Regions from separate parts of the Streptomyces sp. NBC_01551 genome, predicted to be linked through region 2. Evidence: riboswitches for the same ligand, from Rfam matches in the RefSeq annotation. Region 2 holds a riboswitch; the other holds the start of a gene.

Region 1 (7,957 bases), 1.5 Mb from region 2:
GTACGCGGAGCTCGTCGCCGAGGGGTGGTTGACGGCACGTCAGGGTTCGGGGACCCGGGTCGCGGAACGGGCCCGGCCGCGGCCTGGGAAGCCGGCGGGCGTGGTGCCGGTACGCCGTCCGGAGCGGCGCGGGCCCTCGTACAGCCTGGTGCCCGGCACCCCGGACCTGAGCGGCTTCCCGCGCGCGGCCTGGCTGGCGGCGGCCCGGCGGGCGCTGACGCACGCGCCGAACGACGCGTTCGGGTACGGGGCGGACGGGCGCGGGCGGGTGGAGCTGCGGGAGGCGCTGGCGGAGTACCTGGCGCGGGTGCGGGGGGTGTACGCGGATCCGGAGCGGATCGTGCTGTGCGCGGGGTTCGTGCACGGGCTGAAGCTGATGGCGGGGGTGCTGCGGGCGCGGCGGGTACGGGAGGTGGCGGTCGAGGGGTACGGGCTGGACGTGCACTGGGACGTGCTGGCGGGGGCGGGGCTGCGGATGCGGCCGCTGCCGGTGGACGGTGCGGGGGCGCGGACGGAGGCCCTGACCGGGGCGGGGGCGGGGGCGGTCCTGCTGACGCCGGCGCACCAGTTCCCGACGGGCGCCGCGCTGACGCCGGCGCGGCGGGCGGCGGCGGTCGACTGGGCCCGTACGACGGGCGGGCTGATCCTGGAGGACGACTACGACGGGGAGTTCCGCTACGACCGACAGCAGATCGGGGCGTTGCAGGGGCTGGACCCGGACCGGGTGGTGTACCTGGGCACGGCGAGCAAGGCGTTGGCGCCGGGGTTGCGGATGGGGTGGCTGGTGCTGCCGCCGGGGCTGGTGGGGGAGGTGCTGGCGGTGAAGGGCCGGGCCGACTGGACCTCCAGCGCGCTGGACCAGCTGACGCTGGCGGAGTTCATCCGGTCGGGGGCGTACGACCGGCACGTGCGGGGGATGCGGCAGAGGTACTTGCGGCGGCGCGAGGCGCTGGTGGCGGCGGTGGGGGACCGGGTGACGGCGGTGTCGGGCATCTCGGCGGGCCTGCACGCGGTACTGGACCTCCCGCCGGGCACGGAGCAGCCCCTGATCCAGGCGGCCTCCTGGCACTCCCTCTCCCTGACGGGCCTCTCCCGCTACCGCCATCCCCAGGCCACGATGCCGCCCCGCGACGCCTTGGTGGTGGGCTACGGCACCCCGCCGGACAGCGCCTGGACCCCGACCCTGAACGCCCTGTCGGCAACCCTGCCGTGACGATCCTCTGCGGGCACCGCCGCCGGGGCCGTCGCCCCCGCGGGGCCGCCTGTCGCCGTGCCGACGGGTCCGCTCCCTGCGGGCAGCGCGTGGCCGGATGCCCGTGTGCGGGGGCTTCCGCCGCCGGGGTCGCCCCGCCACCTGCAACCCCGCGGCGCGGAGCCCCACGACGGGCGCCGCAGACGCAGGGGGTTCGGGCGCAGGGAAACGGTGAAAGGGCAGCGCGTGGCCGGAGGCCCGTGTGCGGGGGCTTCCGCCGCCGGGGTCGCCCCGCCACCTGCAACCCCGCGGCGCGGAGCCCACGACGGGCGCCGCAGGCGCAGGGGGTCCGGGCGCAGCCCGGGAAACGGTGAAAGGGCGGGGCGGGGACGATCCCGGGGCGAAGCCCCGAGCGCCGCGCGGCCGCACCACATCCGGCCCCGCCCCGGGGAAGCCCGGCCCCGCTCCGGGAAGGGTCGCGCCAGGTCCGGGTCCCCGGGCTACGCACGGGCAGGGGCGTCCGCAGGTGGTGGGGGTTCGCCGAAGCGGGCCAGGGCCAGGGCGCCGGCCACGGAGACGGCGAAGCCGGTGACGGCCAGCCACGCCAGACCCTCCCGCGGCCGGTCGCCGAGGAACGCCACCCCGACCACCGCCGGCCCGATCGTCTCGCCCAGCACCAGCCCGGCCGTCGCCGCCGTCACCGAGCCCCGCTGCAACGCCGAGGTGAGCAGCAGGAACCCCGCGCCCCCGCCCAGCAGCAACGCGTAAACGGCCGGGTTGGTCAGCGAGAACCCGTCGATGAGCCGGACCGCGACCTCCACCACCCCGAACCCCGTCCCCGACGCCAGGCCGAGGACCAGCGCCCGCGGCCCGTCCGGCAGCCCCCCGGCCGCCGCGCCCACCAGCAGCACCAGCACCGCCGCCCCCAGCAGCCCCCACTTGAGCGCCGGCGACCCCTCCCCGGAGCCCTCCTGCCCCGACGACAGCCCCAGCATCAGCAGCCCCGCGCAGACCACCCCCACCGCGCCCCACTCCGTCCGGCTCAGCCGCACCCGCAGCAGCCGCGCCGCGACCACCGCCGTCACCGCCAGACTGGCGGCCATCGCCGCGCCCACCGCGTAGATCGGGATGTGCAGCAGGGCGATGATCTGGAGGACGAACCCGGCCCCGTCCAGCCCCAGCCCCAACAGGTACCGCCACTGCCGCAGCGCGCGCAGCATCAGCGCCGGGTCCACCCCCGACCCCGTCCCCGGCTCCGCCGCCCGCGCGGCCACCGCCTGCAGGACCGAGGCCGTACCGAAACAGACCGCCGCACCGAGCGCGCAAATCATCCCAAGCAGCACGAAGCGACTGTAGAACACCGCCTTGAAGACGGCCGGATTCCATCGCTCCGATACCCCGCTCTACTCTGTCGGCAGCACGCCGCCGCGCCACGAGGGGGAGCCACACACGCATGGACAGCACCGGCACCAGTACCAGCAGCACCACCACCGCCCGCCGCCGCATGCGCTCCGGCGCCGTCGCGCTCGGCGGCATGGGCCTGCTCGCCGCCACCCTCGTCGCGTGCGGCAGCAGCGACGAGCCCGACAAGCGCTGCGCCTCCCGCACCACGCTGGACCACCTGAACAGCAAGGACTGCAAGAGCGGCGGCCGCGGCTCGTACTACTACGGCGGCTACGTCAGCAACGGCAAGGTCACCGGCGGCAGCTTCGACAAGTCCGCCGTCACCCGCGGCGGCATCGGCAACGGCAGCCACTCCGGCTCCAGCGGCGGCTGAGGAGCCCGGATCCATGAAGCGGCACACCATCGAGCCCCGCCCCGACTGGCAGCGGACCGTCGAGGAGCAGGGGCTGATCTACCCCCTGACCCGCTACCCCGACGACTCCCTGCGCCCCTACTGGGACGAGAGCGCGTACTACTCCTTCACGCTCCCGGAGGTCGAGGCGCTGGAGGGGGTCGTCGAGGAACTGCACGCCATGTGCCTCGCGGCCGCCGCGCACATCGTGGAGCACGACCGCTTCGCGGACCTCGGCATCAAGGATCCGAAGCTCGCCGCGCTCATCGCCGAGTCCTGGCGCCGCCGCGCCGAACAGCCTTCCCTGTACGGGCGTTTCGACCTGCGCTACGACGGCACCGGCCCGGCCAAGATGCTGGAGTACAACGCCGACACCCCCACCTCCCTGGTGGAGGCGGCGAGTCCGCAGTGGTTCTGGATGGAGGACCGTTTCCCCGGCGCCGACCAGTGGAACTCCCTCCACGAGCGGCTCGTCGACGCCTGGCGCCGGCAGGCCGAACTGCTCCCGCCCGGCCCGCTGCACTTCGCGCACTCCGAGACCGACGAGCTCGGCGAGGACCTGATGACGGTCGCCTACCTCCAGGAGACCGCGGACCAGGCCGGCCTCGAAACGCACGCGCTCTCCGTCGAGCAGATCGGCTGGGACAGCCTCTCCGGCCGCTTCGTGGACGAGCGGCTCCGCTTCATCCGCGCCTGCTTCAAGCTCTACCCCTGGGAGTGGCTGGCCGAGGACCAGTTCGGCCCCCAGGTGCTCGGCAGCTACGACCACGGCGGCGGCTCCGGCACCACCCAGTGGATCGAGCCGCTGTGGAAGATGCTGCTCTCCAACAAGGCGCTGCTGGCCGTCCTGTGGGAGCTCTTCCCGGAGCACCCGAACCTGCTGCCCGCCTACCTCGACGGCCCGCGCGAGCTCGCGGACACCACCGGGTACGCCGCCAAGCCGCTGCTCGGCCGCGAGGGCGCCGGGGTGACGCTCCACGAAGCGGGCGGGGACGGCGCGCCGTTCGTCCCGGTCGAGGGCGAGACGTACGTCTTCCAGGGCCTTGCCCCGCTGCCCGACTTCGACGGCAACCGGGTGGTGCTCGGCGCGTGGGTCGTCGAGGAGGAGGCGGCGGGGCTCGGCATCAGGGAATCCGCGGGGCCGGTCACGGACGAGTACGCCCGCTTCCTGCCCCACGTCATCCTGTAGTCCGGCGGGGGCCCGGGCCCGGCGGGGGCCGGGCTAGACGCAGAGCACCGACCGCAGCTGGTCGAGGCCCCAGTCCAGGTCCTCCTTGCTGATCACCAGCGGCGGGGCGATCCGGATCGTCGATCCGTGGGTGTCCTTCACCAGCACCCCGAGCTCCATCAGCTTCTCGGAGATCTCCCGCCCCGAGCCGTGCGACGGGTCGATGTCGACGCCCGCCCACAGGCCGCGCCCGCGCACGGCGGTCACCGCACCGCCGCCGACCAGCAGGTTCAGCTCCCGGTGCAGGTGGTCGCCGAGCTCGGCGGCGTGCTGCTGGAACTCGCCGGAGCGCAGCATCGCGATCACCTCCAGGGCGACGGCGCAGGCCAGCGGGTTCCCGCCGAAGGTGGACCCGTGCTCACCGGGCCGGAACACGCCGAGCACGTCGCGGTCGGCGACCACGGCCGACACGGGCACGACCCCGCCGCCGAGCGCCTTGCCCAGGATGTACACGTCCGGGACGACCCCCTCGTGCTCGCAGGCGAAGGTCTTGCCGGTCCGGCCCAGCCCCGACTGGATCTCGTCCGCCATGAAGAGAACGTTCCGCTCGCGCGTCAGTTCCCGTACGCCCCGCAGGTATCCGGCCGGCGGCACCAATACCCCCGCCTCGCCCTGGATCGGCTCCAGCAGCACCGCGACGGTGTTCTCCGTGACGGCGTGCGCGAGCGCGGTGAGGTCCCCGTACGGGACGATCTCGAAGCCGGGCGTGTACGGCCCGAAGTGGTCGCGGGCGTCGTGGTCCGTCGAGAAGCTGACGATGGTCGTCGTACGGCCGTGGAAGTTGTCGGCCGCGACCACGATCTTGGCGTGGCCGTCCGGGACGCCCTTGACCTCGTAACCCCACTTCCTGGCGGTCTTCACCGCCGTCTCGACCGCCTCCGCCCCCGTGTTCATCGGCAGCACCATCTCCTTGCCGCACAGCTCGGCGAGCTGCGCGCAGAAGTCGGCGAAGCGGTCGTGGTGGAAGGCGCGGGAGGTCAGCGTGACCCGTTCCAGCTGGGCCTTCGCGGCGTCGATCAGGCGGCGGTTGCCGTGCCCGAAGTTGAGCGCCGAGTATCCGGCGAGCATGTCCAGATAGCGCCGTCCCTCCACGTCGGTCATCCAGGCGCCGTCCGCCGACGCGACGACGACGGGCAGCGGGTGATAGGTGTGCGCGCTGTGCGCGTCGGCGGAGCGGATGGCATCAGCAGTTGTCGACACGGGGTCTCCGATCGTCCGTCAGGCCTGTGACGAGGGTGGCGTCACTGTCCATCCTCGCTCGTATACCGGACGGAGAAACCTTTCTTGTGGCGCGCCCGCTAAGGTGGTCGGTACGCACGGCGACTGGCGTACGGAGAACCAACTCCGGGGGAGTCGTGCGCGTACGACCGCACACAGGGCCGCTCGCCTGGGCCTCGCGGGGACGAGAGACGACATCGACCCCGGAGGAGCCGCCATGACCGCGCGCCGCCATCCCGCCCTTTTCGCTACCGACCCCGAACTGGCGTCGTTCGTCGAGGCGGAAGAAGCACTCCAGGCGGAGACCCTCCGCCTCATCCCGAGCGAGAACTACGTGTCCGCGGCCGTCCTGGAGGCCTCCGGCACGGTGCTGCAGAACAAGTACAGCGAGGGCTACCCCGGCCGCCGCTACTACGAGGGCCAGCAGAACATCGACCGCGTCGAGGCGCTGGCCGTCGAGCGGGCGAAGGGCCTGTTCGGGGTGGACCACGCGAACGTCCAGCCGTACTCCGGCTCGCCGGCGAACCTCGCGGTGTACCTGGCGTTCGCCAAGCCCGGCGACACGGTGATGGGCATGGCCCTGCCGATGGGCGGGCACCTCACCCACGGCTGGGGCGTCTCGGCCACGGGCTCCTGGTTCCGGGGCGTCCAGTACGGCGTACGGGCCGACACCGGCCTGATCGACTACGACGCGGTGCGCGAGCTGGCCCTCGCGGAGCGCCCGAAGATCATGTTCTGCGGCGGCACCGCCCTGCCCCGCACGATCGACTTCGAGGCCTTCGCGTCGATCGCGCGCGAGGCGGGCTCGGTCCTGGTCGCGGACGTGGCGCACATCGCCGGCCTGATCGCGGGCGGCGCGCACCCGTCGCCGGTGCCGCACGTGGACGTCGTCTCCACCACCACGCACAAGACCCTGCGGGGTCCGCGCGGCGCGATGCTGATGTGCCGGGAGGAGCACGCGAAGGCCATCGACAAGGCGGTCTTCCCGGGCCTGCAGGGCGGCCCGCACAACCAGACGACGGCGGGCATCGCGGTCGCCCTCCACGAGGCCGCGCAGCCGGCGTTCGTGACGTACGCGCACGCGGTGGTGGCCAACGCGAAGGCCCTGGCCGAGGCGCTGCTCGCACGCGGCTTCGACCTCGTCTCGGGCGGCACGGACAACCACCTGATCCTGATGGACCTGACCTCCCGGGGCGTCCCGGGCAAGGTCGCGGCGAAGGCGCTGGACCGGGCCGGGATCGTCGTGAACTACAACACGGTGCCGTTCGACCCCCGCAAGCCGTTCGACCCGTCGGGGATCCGGATCGGCACGCCGTCGCTGACCTCGCGCGGGCTCGGCGTCCAGCACATGCCGGTGGTGGCGGAGTGGATCTCCCGGGCCGTCGACGCGGCCGCCAAGTCGGACGAGCCGGCCCTGGCCGCCGTCCGCGCGGAGGTCGAGGACCTGATGTCAGCCCACCCGGCCCCGGGCCTCCCGCTGTCCTGACACGTCGGCCGCCGGCGGGGCCGGCTGGATCCAGCCCCCGCCGGGCCGCTCGGCGGGGGCTGAAGGAACCGGCCCCGCCGGCGTTCGAGGCGCGGAGCGCGGGGCCGCTTGCGTGGCGGCGCCGCGGACGCGTGCGGCGGAGCGAGGGGCCGCGGCGCCGGCGGCGGTGTCGCGTTCGCCCCCGCGACAAGGGCGCCGGTGGGCCCGAGCCCGCCCGCGCACCTGAGAGAATGAAGCCATGGCTTCTGATCGTCCTCGCGCGCTCTCCGGCATCCAGCCCACCTCCGGTTCGTTCCACCTCGGGAACTACCTCGGTGCCATCCGCCAGTACGTCGCCCTCCAGGAGACGCACGACGCGTTCTACATGGTCGTCGACCTGCACGCGATCACCATGCCGCAGGATCCGAAGGATCTCCGCGCGAACACCCGCCTCTCCGCCGCGCAGCTGCTCGCCGCCGGCCTGGACCCCGAGCGCTGCACGCTCTTCATCCAGAGCCACGTGCCCGAGCACGCGCAGCTCGGCTGGGTCATGAACTGCATCACCGGCTTCGGCGAGGCCAGCCGGATGACCCAGTTCAAGGACAAGTCCGCGAAGTCGGGCGCGAACAACGCCACCGTCGGCCTGTTCACGTACCCGATCCTCCAGGTGGCCGACATCCTCCTCTACCAGGCGAACGCCGTCCCGGTCGGCGAGGACCAGCGCCAGCACATCGAGCTGACCCGCGACCTCGCCGAGCGCTTCAACACGCGCTTCGGCCGGACCTTCACCCTCCCCGCCGCGCACATCGTCAAGGAGGTCGCGAAGATCTACGACCTCCAGGACCCGGCGATCAAGATGTCGAAGTCCGCGTCCTCGCCCAAGGGCCTGATCAACCTCCTCGACGAGCCCAAGGTCACCGAGAAGAAGATCAAGAGCGCGGTCACCGACACCGAGGCCGAGATCCGCTTCGACACCGAGAAGAAGCCCGGCGTCAGCAACCTGCTCACGATCTACTCCACCCTCACGGGCGAGACGGTCACCGCCCTGGAGGAGAAGTA
Region 2 (7,957 bases):
GGCGCGGCACAGGATCTCGCCGTTCAGGACCGAGAACCAGGCATCGGGCCGGGCACCCCAGGAGCGCCAGGCCTCGGCGATCTCCGCCAGGCCCGCCGGGGTGGCATGGCCGTCGGCCGTGGCGAGCGCGGCGTACGAGGAGGCCGTCGTCCGGTCCGCCCACAGGGACGACCACCAGGAGACCTCCTCCGGCGTGGCGTAACACCAGGCCGTCGCCGAGCAGGCGATCTCCGTGAAGCCGGCCGCCTGCGCCCAGGACCGCAGCCGGCGGCCGGCGTCGGGCTCGCCGCCGTTGGCGCGGGCCACCCGGCGGTACAGGCCCAGCCACTCCTCCAGCCCGGCCTCTGCCGGGAACCAGGTCATCGCCGCGTAGTCCGCGTCCCGCACGGCCACGACGCCGCCCGGCCGGCACACCCGGCGCATCTCGCGCAGCGCCCGTACCGGGTCGCCGACGTGCTGGAGCACCTGGTGGGCGTGGACCACGTCGAAGGAGTCGTCCGGGAAGTCCAGCGCGTGCACGTCCGCCGTCGCGAACTCCGCGTTGGCCACGCCCCGCTCCGCCGCGTACGCGCGGGCCTGCTCGATCACGTCCTCGGCGGCGTCCACCGCCGTGACCCGGCCGCCCGGGGACACCAGGTCCGCCAGATCCGCCGTGATGGTGCCCGGGCCGCAGCCCACGTCCAGGACCGTCATGCCCGGTCGCAGCTCGCCGATCAGGTACGCGGCCGAGTTGCGGGCGGTGCGCCAGCGGTGCGAGCGCAGGACCGACTCGTGGTGGCCGTGGGTGTAGACGGCGGTCTCGTGCGCGGCGTGCGCGGCGTCCCCGGCGTGCGTGGCGTCCGCGACGTCCCCGGCATCCCTGGCGTCCATGGGTGACTCCTCCTCGTCGAAGTGTTTCCCGGCGTGGTGATCACGGTAGGGGATTCGATCGCCATGTGAGATATGCGTTTTGACATGTGGACACCATCCCGCTGCGGCAAGGGCAGTGTCCGGGCCGGTGGCAGGGTGAAAGCGGTGCGAGGACAGTGGGCCCCGGGGGAGAACACCACGGCAGAGGACGGTGAGACCCGTGCCGGACACGCTGCTCGAACAGCACGCCGCCGCGTTGGCCCTCTTCGGAGAGCGGGTGCGCGCCGTCGGCGCCGCCCAGTGGAACCTGCCGACCCCCTGTACGGAGTGGAACGTGCGGGAACTCGTCAACCACGTCACGGGCGAGCAGCTCTGGATCCCGCCGCTCGTCAGCGAGGGCCGCACGGTCGAGGACATCGGCGACTCGCTCTCCGGCGACCGGCTCGGCGACGACCCGGCCGCCACCTGGGAGCGGGCCGCGGCCGCCGCCCGGGCCGCGTTCACCGCGCCCGGGGCGCTGGACCGCACGGTCAGGCTCTCCTACGGGCCCGCGCTCGGCCGGGCCTACTGCTCGGAACTGACCGCCGACTGCGTCGTCCACACCTGGGACCTCTCGCGGGCCATCGGCGCCGAGGAGCGGCTGCCGGACGGGCTCGTGGAGTTCGCCATCAAGGAGGTCATGCCCTACGTGGACGGGCTCGCGGCCAGCGGACTGTTCGCCGCCCCGCTGGAGGTGCCGGCGGGCGCGAACGCGCAGACCCGGCTGCTGGCGATGGTGGGCCGGCAGGGCTGAGCGGGCGGCTCTCCTGGTCGCACCCCCGGGCGGACGACAACGGGCATGCCATGGCGAAAAATCGTATAAAGGGCAGGTCTGGCGGAGTCCGACGAGCGCGGAAGGCGGGAGGACCGTGGAGGGGACGCAGCGCACGGTGGCGGAGGGCCGTGGCCCGGTCCGCTACGGCCCACCCGCGCCCGAGCCCGGCCTGCCGGTGCTGCCCGAGCTCGCCGCCGTCCTCGCCGAGGCCGCCCGGCAGGCCGTCCCCGAGCCCCCGGGCGGCGGGGAACCCGTACGGGAGGCCGCCTGCCGGCACTGGGCGCGGCGCGGGCTCGCCACCGCCCCCGAGAACGTGGCCGCCGGACCCGGCGCGCCCGCCCTGCTGCTCGCGCTGCTGGGCGCCTACGGGGGCGACGTCATGCTGCCCCGGCCCTGTCCCGCCTGGTGGACGCCACAGGTCCGGCTGCTGGGACGGCGGGCGTACCACGTGCCGACCCCGGCCGAGTGCGGCGGCGTCCCCGACCCGTACGCCCTGCTGGAGACCGTCCGCCGGGTCCGCGCCGAGGGCGGCGACCCGCGCGTGCTGCTGCTCTCGGTCGCCGACGACCCGACCGCGACCGTGCCGCCGCCCGAGCTGCTGCGCGAGGCCTGCGAGGCCGCCGCCGACGCCGATCTGTTCGTCGTCAGCGACGAGAGCTGGCGCGACACCGTACACCGGCCCCACGACACCCTCGTCCTGAGCCCCGCCGAGATGCTCCCCGACCGGGCCGCCGTACTCGTCGACCTGGCGGGCGCGCTGCTGCCCGCCGGGTGGCCCGCCGCCGTCGCCCGCTTCCCCGGCACCCCGCGCGGGACCTGGCTGCGGGCCCGCACCCTCGACGTGCTCACCGCGACGGGCGCGCTCGTCGCCGGCCCGGTCGCCGCGGCCGCCGCGCACGCCCTGGAGGAGCCCGACGCGGTCGCCGGACGCGCCTACGCGGCGGCCGCCCTGCACGGCGCGGTGGCCGCCGCCGTGCACCGCGAGCTGCTCGCCGTCGGCGCGTTCGCGCGGCCCCCTCAAGCAGGCCGCCACCTGTACGCCGACCTGGGCCCGCTGCGCGCGGGGCTGGCCCGGCACGGGGTGGGCGACGCGATGGAGCTGGAGGACTGGCTCGGCGCGCGGCTCGGCGCGCCGACGCCCGGCGGGCAGCGGTTCGCGGACGAACCGGTCGCGCTGCGGGTCCGGCTGTCGACGGGGCCCTTCCTCGGCGCGACCCCGGGGGAGCGGCTGGCCGCGCTGACGGCGCGCGACCCGCTGGACCTCCCGCACGTACGGGGCTCGCTGGAGCGCCTGCGGTCGGTCCTGGCCGGGCTGTCCTGATGGGGGAGCGGACGCAGACGCCGGCCCGTGGCGCCGTGGCGCGGCGGCCGGCGACGCGGCCCGAGCCGGTCACCCGGCCGCCGGGGGAGATCCGGCACTGGCCGCGCTCGTTCGCCGACCGACTGACGACCCCGCTGCCCGGCGTCCGGGCCTTCGCCCGGCTCGCCCGCGAGGGCGCCTTCCGGCCCGATCCCGAGGGCCTGCGCGGCATCCCCGACCTGCCGTACGAGCCGGCTCCGCTCCCGGAGGCGGCCCCCGGCGCGGTGTCCGTCACCTGGGCCGGGCACGCCAGCTGGGTGCTCCGGCTGGGCGGGCTGACCGTCCTGACCGACCCGGTCTGGTCCCGGCGCATCCTGGGGACACCGGCTCGGATGACGCCCGTCGGGGTGCGGTGGGAGGACCTGCCGCCGGTCGACGCGGTGGTGATCAGCCACAACCACTACGACCACCTCGACGCGCCGACGCTGCGGCGGCTGCCGCGCGACACGGCCCTGTTCGTCCCGGCCGGGGTCGGGCGCTGGTGCCGGCGGCGCGGGTTCACGCGGGTGACGGAGCTGGACTGGTGGGAGTCCGCCGAGCTGGGCGGCGTACGGTTCGACTTCGTCCCGGCGCACCACTGGTCGAAGCGGTCGCTGATCGACACCTGCCGGACGCTGTGGGGCGGGTGGATCCTGACGGACGAACGGGGCGCGGGCCGGCAGGTCTACTTCGCGGGCGACACCGGGTACGGGCACTGGTTCGCGGAGATCGGGCGCCGCCACCCGGGGATCGACCTGGCGCTGCTGCCGATCGGGGCGTACGCCCCGAGGTGGTGGCTGCGGGACGTGCACGCCGATCCGGAGGAGGCGGTGCGGGCGTGCCTGGACCTGGGCGCGCGGCGGATGGCCCCGATGCACTGGGCGACCTTTGTCCTGTCGGCCGAGCCGGTCATGGAGCCGCTCCACCGCGTCCGCGCCGCCTGGTCCCGCGCGGGCCTGCCCCGCGAGGCCCTCTGGGACCTCCCCATCGGCAGCTCCCGCGCCCTGTGACGGCCGGCGCCGGCCTGTGACGGCCGGCGCCGGCCTGTGACGGCCGGCGCCGGCCTGTGACGGCCGGCGCCGGCCTGTGACGGCCCGCGCCGGCTCAGCCCGGCCCGCCCCGGCCGAAGGCCCGCCCCGCGTCCCCCGGTCCCGCGTCAGAGGGTGGCGAGGTCCAGCCCGGCCTGAGCGGCCGCCGCCCGGACGGTCTGCTCCAGGAGCACCGCGATCGTCATCGGGCCGACCCCGCCCGGGACCGGGGTGATCAGCGAGGCCCGCGCCGCCGCCGACTCGAAGTGGACGTCGCCGACGTTGCCCTCGTTGTACCCGGCGTCCAGGACCACCGCGCCCGGCTTGATGTCCTCGCCCCGGATGAACTCGGCCTTGCCGACGGCCGCGACCAGCACGTCCGCCTGGCGCACGATCGACGGCAGGTCCACGGTGCGGGAGTGGCAGTAGGTGACGGTGGCGTTCTGCTCCAGCAGCAGCATCCCGGCCGGCTTGCCCAGGATCGCGCTGCGCCCGACCACGACGGCGTGCTTGCCGGTCAGGTCCACGTCGTAGGCCTCCAGCAGCCGCATGATGCCGCCGGGGGTGCAGGAGACGAAGCCCGGCAGGCCGAAGCCCATGGCGGCGAACGAGTGCATCGTGACCCCGTCGACGTCCTTGCCCGGCGCGATCGCCTCGAAGGCCGCCCGCTCGTCGATGTGGTGCGGGACGGGGTGCTGGAGCAGGATGCCGCTGATCTCCGGGTCCTCGGAGAGCGCCGTGATCGCGGCGACCAGCTCCTCGGTCGTGGTCTCGGCCGGCAGCTCCACGTGGCGCGAGGTGATCCCGGCCTTGGCGCAGCGGTTCTGCTTCATCTTCACGTACGTGACCGACGCCGGGTCCTCGCCGACCAGCACGGTGGCCAGGCACGGAGCCGTTCCCGTGGCCTCGGTGATCTTCGCCGCGAGGGAAGCGGTCTCCTGCGAGATGCGGCGGGCGAGGGCGGTGCCGTCCATCAGCCGGGCGGTCCGCCCCGGCTCGGCGGACGCGGACGCGGACTCGGACACGGTCTGGGGCTGCGGGATGGACTGGACGGTCGTCATGGGGTCTCCTGAGCGTCGCTGCGGATCTCGGATCGGTGATCGCGGTTCGCGGTTTCGCCCAGGCGCGCGGCAGTGGACGTACGCACGGCGTACGCCGGGCCGCTCCCCGGTGGTGATCCACCCGAACGCCAGTCACGGCCCGCATCCACCATATCCGGTGGATGACCGGCGCCCGACCTGGGACGATCTAGACATGACGCGCACTTTCGACCATCTCGTCGCCGAAGCCGAATCCGTCTCCGTCGACGGCTGGGACTTCTCCTGGCTCGACGGCCGCGCCACCGAGCAGCGCCCCTCCTGGGGCTACCAGAGACTCATGGCCGAGCGTCTGGCCCGGGTCCACTCCGCCCTCGACATCCAGACCGGCGGCGGCGAGGTGCTCGCAGGGGCGGGGACCCTGCCCCGGCTGACGGTCGCCACCGAGTCGTGGCCGCCGAACATCGCGAAGGCGACCCGGCTGCTGCACCCGCTCGGCGCGGTCGTCGTCGCGGACACCGACGAGCCGCCGCTGCCCTTCGGCGACGAGTCCTTCGATCTGGTGATCAGCCGGCACCCCGTGACGATCTGGTGGGACGAGATCGCCCGCGTCCTCACGCCCGGCGGCACCTACCTCTCGCAGCAGGTCGGTCCGGCGAGCGTCTTCGAGCTCGTCGAGTACTTCCTGGGCCCGCAGCCCGAGGAGGTCCGGCGCGGCCGGCACCCCGACGACGCGGCCGCCGACGCCGCCGGGGCGGGCCTCGAAGTGGTCGATCTGCGCTCCGAGCGACTGCGGACGGAGTTCCACGACATCGGAGCCGTGATCTACTTTCTACGGAAGGTGATCTGGATGGTGCCCGGCTTCACGGTCGGGCAGTACCGGGACCGGTTGCGCGAGCTGCATGAACAGATCGAACGCGAAGGTCCGTTCATCGCGCACACCGCCCGCTTCCTCATCGAGGCCCGCAAAACGGGCTGACCGCGGGGCGGACGGATCCACGCCGGATCGGTTGCGCGGCCACAGCGTGGCGCAGGTCACTCAATTCAGCGCGTAACGAATCGACTCGGGCATGCGATGAACCGACAGGTGTCCTCGCGCGGCCCCGGAATACAGACCCCCCTCGGGTCTGTTTCCCGAGTTCGCGCGATGATGTCCCGCCCACCCCTTATCTGTTCGCAACGAGAGGCTCCTTGTGTCGCTCAGCCCGTCCCGTACGTTCCCTCCGGAGATCGCCGAATCGGAGGCCCTCGTCGCGCTCGTCGAGCGCGGCCGCGAGCAGGGTCACATCAACGGTGACGACGTGCGCCAGGCCTTCGAGGCCGGCCGCATCCCGGTGGACCAGTGGAAGCGGGTCCTGCGCAGCCTGAACCAGGTCCTGGACGAGGAGGGCGTCGCCCTGCACGTCAGCGCCGCCCCCGCCACGAAGGCTGCCGCGAAGAAGCCCCGCAAGGCGGCCGCCGCGCCTGCCCGCACCGTGACCAAGAAGGCCGCCGCCGCGCCCCGCCCCATCGGCGCGCGCAAGACCGCGGCCGCGGCCGCACCGGTCGCCGCCGCCGCGGCGATATCTGCCGACACCGTCGGCGCCGACGTGTCCGAGGACACGGACGCCGCCGCTCCGAAGAAGCGCGTGGTCAAGAAGACCGCCGCGAAGAAGACCGCCGTCAAGAAGACGACGGCTGCCAAGAAGACCACCGCCAAGGACGCCGACGAGGGCGAGACCCCCGTCGTCGAGGGCGAGGACTGGGCGGCCGAGGACCTGGCCGACGAGGTCGAGGAAGAGGCCCCCAAGGCCGGCGGCACCCAGGGCTTCGTGCTGTCCGACGACGACGAGGACGACGCCCCGGCCCAGACGGTCATGGTGGCCGGTGCCACCGCCGACCCGGTCAAGGACTACCTGAAGCTGATCGGCAAGGTGCCCCTGCTCAACGCCGAGCAGGAGGTCGAGCTCGCCAAGCGCATCGAGGCGGGCCTGTTCTCCGAGTACAAGCTCGAAGAGGAGGATGACCACAAGCCCGCGTTCAAGCGCGAGCTGGAGATCCTCGTCGAGGACGGCCGGCGCGCCAAGAACCACCTGCTGGAGGCCAACCTCCGCCTCGTGGTCTCGCTCGCCAAGCGCTACACCGGCCGCGGCATGCTCTTCCTGGACCTGATCCAGGAGGGCAACGTCGGCCTGATCCGCGCCGTGGAGAAGTTCGACTACACCAAGGGCTTCAAGTTCTCCACGTACGCGACCTGGTGGATCCGGCAGGCGATCACGCGCGCCATGGCCGACCAGTCGCGCACCATCCGCATCCCCGTCCACATGGTCGAGATCATCAACAAGCTGGCCCGTGTCCAGCGCCAGATGCTCCAGGACCTCGGCCGGGAGCCCACTCCGGAGGAGCTGGGCAAGGAACTCGACATGACCCCCGAGAAGGTCATCGAGGTCCAGAAGTACGGCCGCGAGCCGATCTCCCTGCACACCCCCCTGGGTGAGGAGGGCGACAGCGAGTTCGGTGACCTCATCGAGGACTCCGAGGCGGTCGTCCCGGCCGACGCCGTGTCGTTCACCTTCCTCCAGGAGCAGCTCCAGTCGATCCTGGGCACGCTCTCGGAGCGCGAGGCGGGCGTCGTCTCGATGCGTTACGGCCTGAACGACGGCCAGCCGAAGACCCTGGACGAGATCGGCCGCGTGTACGGGGTCACCCGTGAGCGCATCCGCCAGATCGAGTCCAAGACCATGTCGAAGCTGCGCCACCCGTCGCGCTCGCAGGTGCTGCGCGACTACCTCGACTAAGCCGGCCCGCGCCCCCAGGTCAGCCGGAACACCGGCCCCGGGGGGCGTGAACGGCAGGGAGGCACCCTGCGGAACCAGACAGGCGCGCTCGCGCCGGATCCGCAGGGTGCCGG

Evidence for each region. A riboswitch is a leader RNA that binds a small molecule or an ion and turns the genes downstream of it on or off. The one in region 2 is predicted to bind ZMP and ZTP.
Region 1: it holds a riboswitch for ZMP and ZTP, as region 2 does, so the genes downstream of both, glyA (serine hydroxymethyltransferase) here and OG982_RS25035 (bifunctional 5,10-methylenetetrahydrofolate dehydrogenase/5,10-methenyltetrahydrofolate cyclohydrolase) in region 2, are expected to answer to the same signal.

The regions. Positions count from the first base shown of each region.
Region 1 covers NZ_JAPEPX010000001.1:4,079,728-4,087,684, forward strand. Annotated here, with positions in the region: gene OG982_RS18495 (PLP-dependent aminotransferase family protein) at 1-1,213, shown strand, start outside; gene OG982_RS18500 (hypothetical protein) at 1,693-2,535, opposite strand; gene OG982_RS18505 (hypothetical protein) at 2,646-2,969, shown strand; gene OG982_RS18510 (glutathionylspermidine synthase family protein) at 2,983-4,176, shown strand; gene rocD (ornithine--oxo-acid transaminase) at 4,210-5,415, opposite strand; ZMP/ZTP riboswitch at 5,525-5,615, shown strand; gene glyA (serine hydroxymethyltransferase) at 5,651-6,919, shown strand; gene trpS (tryptophan--tRNA ligase) at 7,158-7,957, shown strand, end outside.
Region 2 covers NZ_JAPEPX010000001.1:5,542,399-5,550,355, forward strand. Annotated here, with positions in the region: gene OG982_RS25015 (methyltransferase domain-containing protein) at 1-870, opposite strand, end outside; gene OG982_RS25020 (TIGR03086 family metal-binding protein) at 1,070-1,642, shown strand; gene OG982_RS25025 (aminotransferase class I/II-fold pyridoxal phosphate-dependent enzyme) at 1,758-2,984, shown strand; gene OG982_RS25030 (MBL fold metallo-hydrolase) at 2,984-4,012, shown strand; gene OG982_RS25035 (bifunctional 5,10-methylenetetrahydrofolate dehydrogenase/5,10-methenyltetrahydrofolate cyclohydrolase) at 4,159-5,004, opposite strand; ZMP/ZTP riboswitch at 5,141-5,237, opposite strand; gene OG982_RS25040 (class I SAM-dependent methyltransferase) at 5,285-6,046, shown strand; gene OG982_RS25045 (RNA polymerase sigma factor) at 6,261-7,844, shown strand.